3 regions of the Cytobacillus sp. FSL K6-0265 genome follow, and region 2 is predicted to be linked to each of the others. Evidence: riboswitches for the same ligand, from Rfam matches in the RefSeq annotation. Region 2 holds a riboswitch; each other region holds the start of a gene.
What was found. A riboswitch is a leader RNA that binds a small molecule or an ion and turns the genes downstream of it on or off. The one in region 2 is predicted to bind thiamine pyrophosphate.

Region 1: it holds a riboswitch for thiamine pyrophosphate, as region 2 does, so the genes downstream of both, MHH73_RS01995 (3-oxoacyl-ACP reductase) here and MHH73_RS11290 (YkoF family thiamine/hydroxymethylpyrimidine-binding protein) in region 2, are expected to answer to the same signal.
Region 3: it holds a riboswitch for thiamine pyrophosphate, as region 2 does, so the genes downstream of both, tenA (thiaminase II) here and MHH73_RS11290 (YkoF family thiamine/hydroxymethylpyrimidine-binding protein) in region 2, are expected to answer to the same signal.

Annotation. Positions count from the first base shown of each region.
Region 1 is NZ_JBBOPE010000001.1:373,333-378,256, forward strand. Features, by position in the region: gene MHH73_RS01990 (glycosyltransferase family 2 protein) at 1-954, shown strand, start outside; TPP riboswitch at 1,030-1,131, shown strand; gene MHH73_RS01995 (3-oxoacyl-ACP reductase) at 1,224-1,979, shown strand; gene MHH73_RS02000 (IclR family transcriptional regulator) at 2,192-2,944, opposite strand; gene MHH73_RS02005 (polysaccharide biosynthesis protein) at 3,143-4,138, opposite strand; gene MHH73_RS02010 (glycosyltransferase family 2 protein) at 4,179-4,778, opposite strand.
Region 2 is NZ_JBBOPE010000001.1:2,213,817-2,218,740, reverse strand. Features, by position in the region: gene MHH73_RS11300 (ABC transporter ATP-binding protein) at 1-663, opposite strand, end outside; gene MHH73_RS11295 (ECF transporter S component) at 638-1,249, opposite strand; gene MHH73_RS11290 (YkoF family thiamine/hydroxymethylpyrimidine-binding protein) at 1,246-1,854, opposite strand; TPP riboswitch at 1,939-2,042, opposite strand; gene MHH73_RS11285 (hypothetical protein) at 2,593-2,928, shown strand; gene MHH73_RS11280 (NADH:flavin oxidoreductase) at 3,083-4,207, shown strand; gene MHH73_RS11275 (sulfurtransferase) at 4,645-4,924, shown strand, end outside.
Region 3 is NZ_JBBOPE010000001.1:2,495,813-2,500,736, reverse strand. Features, by position in the region: gene MHH73_RS12665 (GNAT family N-acetyltransferase) at 1-631, shown strand, start outside; gene trhA (PAQR family membrane homeostasis protein TrhA) at 737-1,372, opposite strand; TPP riboswitch at 1,731-1,837, shown strand; gene tenA (thiaminase II) at 1,958-2,647, shown strand; gene MHH73_RS12650 (MFS transporter) at 2,942-4,222, shown strand; gene MHH73_RS12645 (hypothetical protein) at 4,224-4,358, opposite strand; gene MHH73_RS12640 (peptidoglycan D,D-transpeptidase FtsI family protein) at 4,523-4,924, shown strand, end outside.

The DNA of each region.
Region 1 (4,924 bases), 1.8 Mb from region 2:
GGTGCGTGCACCTTAATTAGCAGGAAGGCTTTGTTAGCAGGTGTTCATTTTAGTAAAATTAAAAATCTCAGTTTTTGGGGAGAAGATCGGCATTTTTGTGTGAGAGCAGTGGCATTAGGATTGGATTTACATGTCGACACACATCTCCCTGCTTATCATATTTATCGCTCTTCTGACTTAAAAGGTATACCTACTTTTAAAGAAAAATGTCAGTATGTTCATAGCGAACTACCTATTTATCCAGAAAAAGCAGAAAACCATCAAATTCGCTTATCTATGATTGTGAAGAATGAAGAAGGTCGTTATTTACAAACGATGTTAAAGAAAGTCAAGCCCTTTATCGATGAAGCTGTGATTATAGATGATGCTAGTACTGATCAGACTATATCGATTTTCTTGAAAGAACTAAAAGGTGTGCCAATTAAATTGGTCAAGAATGCAAGTTCCCAGTTTGCCAATGAAGTAGAACTAAGAAAACAGCAGTGGTTAGAAGCAACAAATGGATTTTTAGGTTGGGTATTAAATCTTGATGCAGATGAATGGTTTGAGGAGAGTTTTATTGATTATATTGATGACTTTGTTAAACAGGATACCATCGATTTGTACTGTTTTAGACTGTATGATATGTGGGATGAAGATCATTATCGTGAAGATGAATATTGGCAAGCACATTTCCTATACCGTCCATTTCTAGCAAGAGTCGATTCAACCTTTCAGCCCGTCTGGAAAGAAACGCCCCAACATTGTGGGAGATTTCCAGAAAATATCTTTCAACTTACCCACAGCTTATCCACAATAAGAGTCAAGCATTTAGGCTGGGCAAAAGAAAAAGATCGTTTGGAAAAATACGAGAGATATAAGCTGCTTGACCCGAATAGTCTCTATGGTAATGAGAAACAATATGAATCGATTTTAGATAAGAATCCCCGTGTCATGCGATGGGAAGAAACATAAAGCGAATGGTCAAGTTGGAAATTAACCTCGATTCATAGCTATGCGACTATTTATATGCTAAACTAAAAATAATTAAAATTGTTGCAGGGGGACTCAGAATATGAGTTGAGAAGGTTAAAACCTGACCCTTAGAACCTGTTCGTTAAGACGATCGTAGGGAGCATTTTCCAACTATATGAATACGTATGGTAGGCTCTCCATTTTCGGGGAGCCTTTTGTTTTGTTTCCCTGAACATTTTTAATGACATCGATTGAAAAGAGGGAATAGAGTGAGAGAAGAAGTTGTGTTAGTAACAGGCGCAAGTCGTGGATTAGGAGCTGCAATTGCTAAGAAGTTCGGTAAGGAAGGCTATAAAGTAGTCGTTAATTATTATAGTAGTAAAGAAAAAGCTGATGCCGTAGTTGAAGAAATCGGGCATGATCGTGCATTGGCCATCCAAGCAGATGTCAGAGATCAAGAAGCAGTAAAAGCGATGGTGGCAAACGCTATTGCTCATTTTGGTCGCTTGGATATCGTTGTAAATAATGCATTAGTTCAATTTAAATTTGATCCTGTGGCACAGGCAAAAGTAGAAGAATTATCTTGGACTAGCTATCAAACCCAGTTTGAAGGTGCGATAAAAGCAAGCTTACATGTTGTACAAGCTGCTTTCCCAGCTTTAAAGGATTCACAGCAAGCCCGTGTGATTGGTATTGGCACGAATCTTTACCAGAATCCCGTCGTTGCCTACCATGAATATACAACAGCGAAAGCGGCATTAATTGGCTTTACACGCAATATGGCCAAAGAGCTTGGACAATATGACATTAATGTGAATATGGTTTCTGGTGGATTATTAGAAACAACGGATGCAAGTGCTGTTACTACCCCTGAAGTATTTGCGATTGTTGCTGATAACGCTGCTATCCGCCGTGTGACAAAACCAGAAGATGTAGCAGAAGCCGTTGTTTTCTTAGCCTCTCCAGGTGCTAGAGCGATTACGGGACAAAATCTAGTAGTCGATCATGGATTGACGATGAACTAAGATAAAAAAGGTCGTCATCTTTGTATGGCGGCCTTTTTCAATCATTAGATTCAGTTTGCGGGTCTATAATTGAGTAAGGCGTTTATATAGATGGGCGTATAAAAGCAAATGTGTGAGCTAAAATCCAATTTATGCGCAGAAGATGATAAAATGATTATTACTTCTAATTATCTCAACTACATCTAATTGATTGAACGCTCAATCAGGATTGTTCAAATTTTCCCCTGTTTATATCGATAGCCAAACATAGAAGATGCTTGTAGATGAAACGCCAGCAGTTGCTTGCTCATCGGATCCGTTACTTCATTTGGCATGTTATCGTTAAATCCAACCACTGTCACTGCACCGAGTAATTGATTCTGGTAGTCTAGCAAAGGGACGGAAGCAGACGAAATCGATGGAATTAAAGGTTCGGTTGCGAAGGAGATTTTCGATTGTTGAATCATTTGCCATTCTTCGTTATCGATTGATTGCTCGTTTCCTAGCCATTCTTTTGTCAGTGCAGGGTTTAAGAAACTTAAGAAAATCTTCCCCGCAGCAGATGTTGGTGGCAAGCTTCCGCCAAGTTGTGTACCAATATGAAGTGGTTCATTGGAATGACAAATCTTTGTCGTAATCGGACCGTTGTTTGTCCATAATGAAAACGAAACGGTGCAGGAAGTTAGCGAAGAAAGTTCCTGCATATAAGGAGTAATCGCATCGGCAATATCACGACTACCAAAGGCAGCTGTACCATATTGAATCAATTTGTTGCCAAGATAATACAGGTTTGTTCCTTTTTCACGATAGAGCATATTCAATTGTGTAAGTGTATTTAAATATTTATATAAATTACTTTTTGTAATACCGGTTTCTTCTTGAATGGTCGAGAATTTCATCGGGGTATCTTTTTGATAGATTAATTCGATGATAGAAATGCCAATTTGCAAGGATTGAATCGTCGTACTGCTTTTTTGTATCTCCATGTATGTAACTCCTCATTATGCTAGTCATGTTGAATCCTAATTTATCAGAAACCACATCAAACAACAACCTACCTTTAAAGGGTTGGTAGGATATTCCTATAAATTTAGTATATTTAAGAATAGTTAGTGAGTTGGCGACTATTAACTTAGTCAGAGAAGGTGCCCAACTCACGAAAAATAGGAAGCGGTCAAACAAAATTACTTTAACCTTTTCCATTTTTGTAGCTCTTTTTGAACATAGGATAATGATTGTAGTTTTTCTTTTAGTTCAGCTACAGAGAGACGATACGTATTATTGGAGTGATATTCTTCTACAGAGTTTGTATCAGTTTCTATTCTTGTATCTCGAGGAATGCGATAGAAGCCTTCAAGATCAATGGCTTTTGCTGCTTCTTCTTTTGTTAGTAGCACTTCATAGAGCTTTTCTCCTGGGCGTGTGCCAATTAATTCTAAAGGAAGATTAACGTGAAAAAGTTCTTTAATCGCTTGTGCTAAATCTGTAATATAGGCTGCAGGTGATTTTTGTACCATAATATCCCCATTATAAGCCTTCTCAAAAGCGTACAATACAAGTTCGACTGCCTCATCTAAACTCATCATAAAACGGGTCATTAAAGGATGCGTAACAGTTAGCGGCTTTCCGGCCTTTACTTGTTCTATAAGTAGCGGGATGATTGATCCCCGTGATGCCATGACATTTCCGTATCTTGTGCCACATATAATGGTACCACGAGCATTAGCTTGTCTCGATTTAGCGATAAATGTTTTTTCCATTAAAGCTTTAGACATTCCCATTGCATTAATTGGATAGGCTGCTTTGTCTGTTGATAGACAGACAATTTTCTTCACCCCTGCCTGTATGCCTGCACTTAATACATGATCGGTGCCAAGTATATTCGTTTTCACTGCTTCAAGTGGATGTGACTCACATGAGGGTACTTGTTTTAAGGCTGCTGCGTGGAAAATATAATCAACCCCGTCTACAGCTGGTATTAAAGTACTCATATCCCGAACATCGCCGAGGATAAAGGAGATTCTTGCATCGCCGTACTGTTTTTGCATATCGTCTTGTTTTTTTTCATCACGAGAAAAGATGCGTATTTCTTTTATTTCACTATGCAAAAACCGTTCTAACACGACATGGCCAAACGAGCCGGTTCCACCTGTAATTAATAGCGTTTTATTATTAAACATAAGTATGGAACGCACCTTTCTGTTATTTACCAAAATGGCCTTACTTTAATCCAAAATAGTATAAATAATATTCAGAGTTTACTCGTGGGTAGTTATACCAATAAGCGATAATCCCTGTTATGTGCACAGAAGGGTTTTGGACTAAGAGTGCTTGATGAAAATCACAGTCTCCCGCCATATCCGGTCTTTCTGAAAATCTCGCCTCGCCCACACAGCTTCTCCTCATAATTCTAAATTGCCCACACCATTCACGATAATTGTCTTCCGTTGCTTGAAAGAGCTGACCATCCTTTGTCATCATGCTGTAATAATAAATGTCGTACTCACCATCTATTTTCGCGAGTACTTCGCGAATGGTTGGTAAATAAATATCATCGCTATCAATAATGGCAATATAATCTCCAGTTGCGGCTTCGATACAACGATTATATGAATAGCTAGCGCCACGATTTTCCCCATTTTCTAAGATTTTTAGTTGAGGGTATTGTTGTTGATATTCTTTTAACATCGCTAATGTTTGATCGGTTGAGCCGTCGTCACAAACAATGATTTCATCGGCATATTCTTTTGGAATGCTGTCTAGCATCAAACGAACCCATTGTTCACCGTTATAAACTGGGGATAAAAAGCTGAATCTCATGATTTTTCCTCACTTTATTAAGCATGATTTTTGCGGCAGGTGTTATATCGATTAGTGTATGCGCCTAATAAAAAGTGGTGAATTTGAAAAGAAAATATTTACAGTAAATTACTTTTAGTGTAGTATTACACTAAAAAAGGGGCGAG
Region 2 (4,924 bases):
AAGCGCAATCAACCGATGAGCGTACGTTTCCCAATCATCGATTTCGTGTTCAATTACAAGCAGACCAAATCTTCGTTCTTTTTGAATCCTCATAATTGTCTCGATAAACTCAATGCTAGATATAGGATCTAAATTTGCTGTAGGTTCATCTAAAATTAAATATTGAGGGTCCATTAAAAGGATGGAAGCTAGAGCAACCTTTTGTTTTTGTCCTCCTGAAAGCTGGTGAATGTTATGTTTCTTATATTGTGATAATCCTACAATGTCTAGCACATGTTCTATTCTTTGTTTCATTTGGCTTCTGGGAATAGACAAGTTTTCTAAAACAAATGCTAATTCATCTTCTACACGAACCATACAAAACTGGCTTTCCGGATCTTGAAAGACAATACCTATTTCTTGGTTGATTACTCCTTTGGGATAGGAAGAGATCGATCTCCCTTTATATAAAAGATCCCCTGAAGTAAAACCATCAATCGCCTCAGGATATAGGCCATTTAAACATAATGTAAGTGTACTTTTGCCAGATCCACTTGCTCCAAGTAATAAAGTCACTTCCTCTGCATATAAGCTAAAGCTAACATTATTTAAAGAAGGTTCATCGTGTTTATCAAAGGAAAAAGAGAAAGAGTCTAGTTCAAAAATTGGTTGATGATTTTTCATGCCTTGCTATTATCTCCTTCCCAATAGGATACCCATTTAACACACCTGTTTTCGCTAATTGATCCGCTAATATTTTTCCAAAATAACCAGCAATGATGGCTCCACTTAAGAGACGTATAACAAACATTGTCATAATAAGCCAGGATTCATAAGCATGAAAACCAGATACAAAGAAATGGTAAGGAAAACTAATAAATGCTGCACTAACACCGGAAAAAACGAGAATACGAGGTTGGTAATTTTTCCATTTTGTAACAGCGAAAGCGATTTCTGCACCTAACCCTTGCACCATTCCTGAAAGAATTAAAGCTGGACCAGATGTTGAACCGACAAGTACTTCGGTAATAGCAGCAATGGTTTCTGCTGTAAAAGCAACGCCTGGCTTTCTGATAATGTAAGCAGCTATGATTGATACAATAAACCATATGCCATAAATCAATTCATAACCAATGGGTCCAAGTCCAAACGGGGTAAGGATGGCAACAAGAACTTTACCGACCCCAAAAAAACCTAAATAAATGAAGCCAAATACTACCCCGAGGACTGACATGAGAACAATATCTTTCAAACGCCAAGATTTTCTCATGATACTTTCACTTCTTTAGCAGTTCCAGTTGGGCTGTTAGCTGACAATGTGAATGTCATTGTCACATGAGAAACCTCTTGCTTGGTCTGATCGAAAACGTTATGTAACAAGTTAAAAATATCATTCACATCTCCATCAAGCCTTGTGGCATAATGGCTATGGCTTACCTTTACTTCTGACTCCTTGGACCAATCAATTTGTTCATAAATTTTTTCCATATAATCTTCCCTCCCTAAGGGATAGAGGGCAAATTTGCAACCTGCTAACTGCTCTATTTCTTTTGTATAATCCTTGTTCAAAGCAATGTCAGTTTCGTCCATGTATACGTCTGCTGCTGAATCTCCTGGACAACCAATCGAAAAAGTGCCACTCATAGCAATGTGTTCTCCTGTTTTAGCCGCGTGTAAAAATATTGCTCTCACTACATCAAAAACATGAATTTGCTTCCCACGTATACAAGTAGAAACATCATCAGTATGAGACCACACCTTTGACATGTTCACTTCTTTAAGGGCAAATAAGATAATGTCCACATACCTTTCACTCATTACAGAAAGCGTAAACTGACAACCGACGATTCTACTTTTTCCACATAATTGATTCATATAAATATCCCCTTTAAACATTTTTTGAACAAAAAAAACTGCACCCCGATGGAATGCAGTTTGGCTATGCAAAAAAAGAGAATACACTGACCAACTGCACTTCCCCACGCTAGTATTATCTAGATCGGGTTATAAGGGTCAGGCAATTGCCTTCTCAGCCATTAAACATAGCTCCCCTAGCGCATTCGAAATATTTTGTTTGTTCATCTATCTAATCATAAGCAAAAAATCATCCCCTGTAAACCAAAACTTGTCAATCCATACTTGAAATAGAGAAAAATATATATTGATATATCAATTCATATGAAAGGCAATTAAAAATCTCAATATAGTAGAGGTGAGTAATTTCGAAATTCTAACATTAACATACTATTTTGAATGAAAAATAACCGATTACTACTCTTAGTATTGATGGTTGTCATTCCTTCTGGCGATTCTTTCACCCCGTTCATTAACCATTTTTCAATGAGGGGAGAGCGTCTTGAAATGTGGTTATTTACCGTCCCCCTAATTGATATTTATTATGAAAGAAATTATACTTATATAAGTAATTTATGGCTAATAGGTAAAGAGATTGCCTATTACTATATAATAATAGGTGAATGGCGGGCTTATTGTATACATAGTAAAATATATACTTTAAGTTGTTCTGATTGGTGGAAGAACCGAATGGTTTAAGAACTCTCAACTCGTAAAGATAATAAAAAAAAATAGGTGATTAAAATCGATATAAAAGAAATGTTAAATCAAGTTCCTGTTGTAAATGAAGAAGAAGGACGTTTATTATTAGCTAACTTACATCCACAAATGATTAAACTATTTCAGGAAAAGGAAATCGCAATCTATTACTCACTATTAGAGGATGTTTTGAAGGTTGCAAAACATTTAAATTTAGATACGGTAATTAAGTATTTCGGCATAACGCCTGTAGTGAAGGCAAGTGAAAGCATGCAGTTCCAAGAAATCTTTCGTTGCCTTCACACAAAAGAAAATAATAATAATTGGTTTTTAGATTTCTTTTCTTTGTATTTAGGTGTTTCTGTTATTTATGGCTTTAAACCTGAAGAAATGTAAGAGCTGATTCTTAATAAAGAGAAAACATTTCAAATTCCTTTTTTGAAATGTTTTTTTTATGAAGCGATAAGTGAATAAAATATTCTGTTAATTAAATGCTTTTTACTTGTATTTGCTATCATTCTTTGTAAAATGAAAGCAAGGAGTGATAAAGATGGAAGAAAAAATGGCAGGGCATAGTCTATTAGAAAAGGTTCCGTTTGGAAATGAGCAATTGAAAAGCAGGGTAGTAATGGCACCAATGACTAGAGGATTCTCACCAAATGGTGTACCGGATGAAAAGGTAGCACAATATTATCGTAGGAGAGCAGAAAATGGTGTAGGCCTTATTATTACTGAAGGCACAGCGATTAATCACCCGTCAGCGGTTGTTGGTGAAACAATTCCTCTTTTTTATGGTGAGGATGCACTAAAAGGTTGGGCAAATGTAGTAGCTCAAGTACATGAGGCTGGCGGTAAAATTATTCCACAATTATGGCATGTTGGTGCAGCAAGAAAAGCTGGAAGTTTACCAAACATCGATTCACCGCCTGTCAGTCCTTCGGGAATCACGTTAAAAGGAAAGAAAATTGATCAAATCAAGGTACTTTCCGATGAAGAAATACACGACCTAGTCGATGCATATGCAGAAGCTGCTAAATCTGCCAAAGAGATTGGATTTGATGGTATCGAATTACACGGTGCTCATGGATATTTAATTGACCAATTTTTCTGGGAACTGACGAATAAACGGACCGATCAGTATGGTGGAGACTTACAAGCACGCTCTACATTTGCAGCAGAGATCGTTAAAGCTTGCAGACAAAGAGTCGGTCCTGATTTTCCAATTGTGTTCCGCTATTCTCAGTGGAAAGGGACAGATTACAAAGCCAAGTTAGCGAATAATAGTAAGGAACTTGCCACCATATTAACACCTTTAGTTGAAGCGGGTGTCGATATTTTTCATTGTTCAACAAGACGCATATGGGAACCAGAGTTTGTTGAAGAACACCCTACATATAACTTAGCTGCTTGGACAAAGAAAATTACACAGAAACCAACCATTGCAGTTGGATCCATTGGCATTAATCGCGCCTATTTAAGTAGTGAAGATAATGCACAAATCACCATTGAAAAAAATCTTAAAATTGTCGATGAAAAAATGAATGCTGGTGAATATGATTACGTGGCTATCGGTCGTGCCCTACTTGCAGATCCAGAATGGGTTACTAAGTTAAAAGATGGGGCACTTGATCAGGCGAAAATTTACACAAAAGAAGCAGAAGGCATCCTCTATTAATGGCAAATTATTTTAAAAACCGATTGATAAGAATCGGTTTTTTCCCGTTGTTTGTTCCCACTATAGAGGGGGCCTTATGTAGCAAGATTGAATTGTAATGAGGAAGACGAATCGAAAAGTTATTTTTATGATTATTGGTATGAATGTCGGATGCCTTTACTCTATTTCATTCTCTCTATTCAATGAAAAGGTTTGGGGAAGGTGTTTTTTTGCCCGAAAGCTTTCATTAGATAATGTTTTTATTGTTTGTGGTTGTTATATGTTGATCTGATAATGATTTCTATGATTACGCTATTAACAATGTTTCTACCTTCAGAATGAGGGAATATGAAAGTGTAATGGTTGGGTCATGAAAATGAACATCACAAACCTAATTCCTTGTAAACAGATGGGTATAATGTTATATTAATCAAAAATCGATAGAGGAGAGAAAAGTAATGACCAAAACGATTCCATCAATTGTTTCAACCCAATGGTTAGAGGAACATTTAAATGATGAAAATATCCGCATATTAGACGCAACAACTTTTTTAAAGTTACCAGATGGTGATGGACTTTACTCTGTAACGAACGGACGAGACGCTTATAAAGAAGAGCATATTCCGGGCGCTGTGCATGCAGATGTAGTAAACGAATTAGCAAACCCAGATGATCCAAAAGCATTTACATTGCCATCTCGAGAAAGGTTCGTAGAAGGCATTGAAAAATTGGGTGTCG
Region 3 (4,924 bases), 280 kb from region 2:
AAAAATAAATCCCAGTTTGCAAGAATTTCAACAAGCGGAAAGGTATTTAGAAGACTATCAGAAAAATCATCAACAAGAGCATATGAAGTTTTACTTACCGGCTGACGAAAAAATTAAAGAGGATGTTTTAGTATACCTTTATCAACAATTCTATACGATAGGGTGTCAGGAGTTATATGAAATTAATCCTCTCCAATTTCTCTATAAAGATAAAAAGAATGGAATCGTAGTTGAGGAAGTGACAAACGCTAATTTTACAGAATATTTACAATTGCAAAGGAACTTTGATCAAGATTATGGAGAGGAATATGTGAACCTGAATAGACGACTTCATTCCTATCATTATAATGCAAAGGATACGTTACAGTTAATCGCATATGATCATGGTGTGCCAGCAGGTTCGTTACAAGTATTTATTAATAAGTGTACAGCTGAAATTGATAGTGTAGGTGTGTTACCAACTCACCGATTAAAGGGGATTGCTGCAATTCTGCAATATGAAGTTATGAAGCGTTTTAACAATCATAAGGTTATACTTGTAGCCGACAGCAATGATACTCCAAAGGATATGTATCGTAAACAAGGATATAAAAAAGTCAGCTTTCGCTATGAAGTCATGAAGTTATTATAAGTAGTGGTTTGCCTTGTAGAAGGAGGAAGTGAACAACAACTTAATATGTATTAAACAATCTGCAGGTGAAAGAGAAGCCACCTGCAGACCATTTTTAAAAATTGATCATGGCAGAAGCGAGAGAACGGCAAAGAAATGCATAATCGATCCGGCAAGAACAAAAACATGCCACAATGCGTGATGGTACTTAAACCCTCTCCAAACATAAAATACCGACCCAGCAGTATATAAAACGCCACCAATGATGAGAAAAATCAAGCCTTGTGTGGTTAAGTGTGTAACAAGAGGTTCCCATGCAAATATAATTAGCCAGCCCATCAAAACATATAGTAATGTCGAGAGGACTAAAAATTTTTTAACAAAAAAACATTTAAAAACCGTACCTGCAATTGCTAGTCCCCAAACAAGACCAAATAAAGTCCATCCTAAGGGACCTTTAACAGTTATAAATAAAAACGGTGTGAACGTTCCTGCAATAAAAAAGTAAATGGAAGAATGATCGAGAATCTCAAATACATCTTTTGCTTTGCCTGCTGGTAAACTATGTAGCAAAGTAGATGAGAAATATAAAATAACCATCGTTATACCAAATAGAACAAAGCTGACAATATGCCAAGCTGTTCCATATAAGGATGAGAAAACAGTTAAAATTACAAGAGCCGCAATACTTAATAGTGCACCAACTCCGTGAACAATCGCGTTGGCGATTTCTTCCCCTTTTGAAAAAATATGTGTTTCCAATAGTATTCACCCATTCTTTACCCAATATCATAATTCTAGTATAAACCTATTTTAAGATGATAAAAAGTCGAATGGTTTCATTAGAAAGAAAAACTTCACTAAATTGAGAAGGTAAAGCGTCGAAAGGTCGAGATTTTTAAGTGGTTAATACCTGAGGTTATCGTTACTTTTAGTCAATGCCAATTTAGTGTTACGCGATTTGAAGTGTTAACGATACAACAACATTTCATCCAACTCACTTAAACATGATAACTGAAAGAGAAGCATGACATTACTCATTACTATACTTCAAGATGCTTTTCATTTAAGTTGACATTTTTTGATAAGATGATAACATAACGATGACAGCATAATTACATAAATCCACTAGGGGTGCCTTTAAAAGGCTGAGATTAAAGTGTAACTTTAAGACTCTTAGAACCTGATCTGATTGATACCAGCGTAGGGAAGTGGCGTATATAAATTTAGTTAACGTAATATAACTAAATGAATAATGTATACAGTAGCCACTTTCTTTAAGGAAGTGGTTTTTTCGCTTTTCTGGATTTTTTATGCTCATTAAAAAAGAGAGAAGAGGTAGAAATGATGGCAACAAAAGAAACGTTTACACAAATGTTAAGGAAAGAAGTACATGATATTTGGGAAGCTAATTTTGAACACCCTTTTGTCAAAGGAATCGCTAAGGGAGATTTACCAATTGAGTGTTTCCGCTTTTACGTGTTACAAGATTCTTACTATTTATCACATTTTGCACGTGTGCAAGCAATCGCTGCTTCTAAAGCGGAGAATTTATATATGACTTCGAGAATGGCTTCACATGCGCAAGGGACTTATGAAGCAGAACTAGGGTTACATAACAAATTTATGGAGTTATTAAAAGTTTCAGAAGAAGAGCTAAACCAGTTTAGACCAGCTCCTACTGCCTATGCCTATACATCCCATTTATACCGAGTAGCAGAGACAGGTACAGTTGGCGAGGTCATCGCTAGTTTGCTTCCATGTTACTGGATTTATTATGATATTGGACAGAGCTTTAAAGGGGCAAAACCAAAAGAAGAAATTTATCGTACATGGATTGATACTTACGGTGGAGAATGGTTTGTTAAACTTGTACTGGAACAAATTCACCACCTTGATCGGCTTGCTGAACTTGCATCTGAAACAGAAAAAGAAAAAATGAAATCTGCATTTACCATCAGCTGTCAATATGAATTAGCTTTTTGGGAAATGGCGTATACTCAAGAAAAGTGGTTAACTGATAAAACATATGCATAAAACATCATAAGATAAAGAGGGAATAGTGTTAACAGAATAAGGTTCATTCTTATTAACTTTATTCTGTTAACATCAAATCCCTATTCTCGTCGTAATATTAGGTTTGTTATGGAATAAGGCAATCTACAAATATGGCAGATTTTCTTTCACAAAAAAGTTCGCTCTTCCCCAACTACTCATCTCGTCTATAGAAAGATGACTCCACCCTCATAGATAGAAAAACTTCCTATATATATATAATGTCAATAAGCGTATAATGAAAGACGAATGTTAAATTAAGGAAGGCGTTTAATTATGAATAAACAACAAAGTAAGTACAGATGGGTTGTATTTGGTGTTTTACTTTTAGCCTATTTATTTATGGTAAGTCAAAGAACGGCACCTGGTTTAATAACAGATCAATTAATGGAAGAATTTCATTTAACGGCTGCAACGATTGGCTTGATAACGAGTATTCAATTTTTTGCTTATGCTGGATTGCAAATTCCCATCGGATTATTTTCTGATCGATTTGGTCCAAATGTATTTCTTGTCGTTGGAACGCTGCTTAACGGACTTGGTACCATTCTATATAGTTTGGTAGATAATAGTTATATGTTAATCTTTGCTAGATTATTATGTGGAATTGGCGATGCTACTATATGGGTCAATTTAGTTCTTGTGCTAAGCATTTGGTTCAAGCAGCAAGAATTTTCAATGCTTGTAGGATTTGCCGGAATGACAGGTAGTTTAGGTTTCTTATTAGCAACCGTCCCTTTTAGTTCGACCATTGCTTTACTAGGGTGGCGAATGCCATTTTTAATTGTTGGCATCTTAATATTCATCCTTGGTATGGGACTTTATATTGTTTTAATAAAATATCCCAGGAAGAAATTTTATATGGCAGATGAAAAAAACCAAAAAGAAACAAATGAACCGTTACTAGTCATCATAAGAAGATTACTTGTCAATCGTCAAGCTTGGGCGACATTCCTTTGTCATTTTGGTGTAGTAGGCACGTATATCGGCTTTATTGGCTCTTGGGCTGTTCCTTATGGTATGGAGGTTTACGGCTTATCAAGATCTAATGCAAGTGAAGTAATAATGTACGGATTATTTGGTGCCATTATAGGAGCTCCATTAACGAGCTATCTATCTACTTTTTTTGACAAAGTCAAATTACCTTATGTCTTTGTGCATCTGCTGTCGGTTTCTGCTTGGATTACCTTAGTATGGATGGGCGGGGAGCCACCGTATTTATTATTCATCCTTTTATTCGTGTTAATTGGTTATGCAAATGGTGCCAGTACGCTAACTTTTACAGTCGTTAGGCAGTCCTTTCATATAAAAGAAGTGGGGCTTATTTCTGGTTTTGCCAATACGGGTGGCTTTCTTAGCGCAGTGTTGCTGCCAGCACTTTTTGGAAAAGTATTGGACTATTTTGCTCTGTCTGACTTAGCAACTGCTTATCAATATGGACTGTATATTCCTTTAAGCTTTGCGATTATTGGGTTAATTGGTGTATTTATGTTATATGAGCCAGCAGTTTATCGTCAAAAACTACAAAAGAGTGAAATGGAAAAATCGGTTGGTTAACTTAACAATCGATTTTTTGTTTAGCCGCTAAAAAAGAAGAAGAATAATCACTTAAAAGAAAGGTAAGTGGATACCTGATTTGTTCATTATCTATCGTCTTTATAGAAAATGTTACTGGTAGTGTAAAATTGATCATTTTTATCAAATACCTCTTCATACCAATTGTAAAAAATGGATATTTGTTGTAAGATAGTTTATATTATTAATCTAATTTTAATAGTTTACATATTTTCGAAATATTGTAGTTACATATAGTAATAATTAAGAAGATTCATACTTTGATGATTGGTTGTGTTGATGATGGCGGGAGAGCAAAAAAGACAGAAACGAAATAAAAAAATGGTTTTTCGGATTAATGTAATGTTTTTTGCAGTATTTATACTCTTTTCGATTCTAATCTTCCGCTTAGGTATTGTTCAAATTGTTTACGGGGAGAATTATAAAAAAGAGATTGAACGGGAAGTGGAGGTGCCAGTTACAAGCACAGCACCTAGGGGGCAGATTTATGATAGTAAAGGTAGACTGGTTGTAGGGAATAAACCTCAATTAGCAATAAGTTATACACGCTCGCAATCTACTACACAAGAAGAAATGATTCAGACATCAGAGCTATTAGCCAAAATGATTAAAAAAGACTCGGAAGAAGACTTGAAGGCAATTACTGAAAGAGATAAACAAGACTTTTGGATCATAAAGTATCCA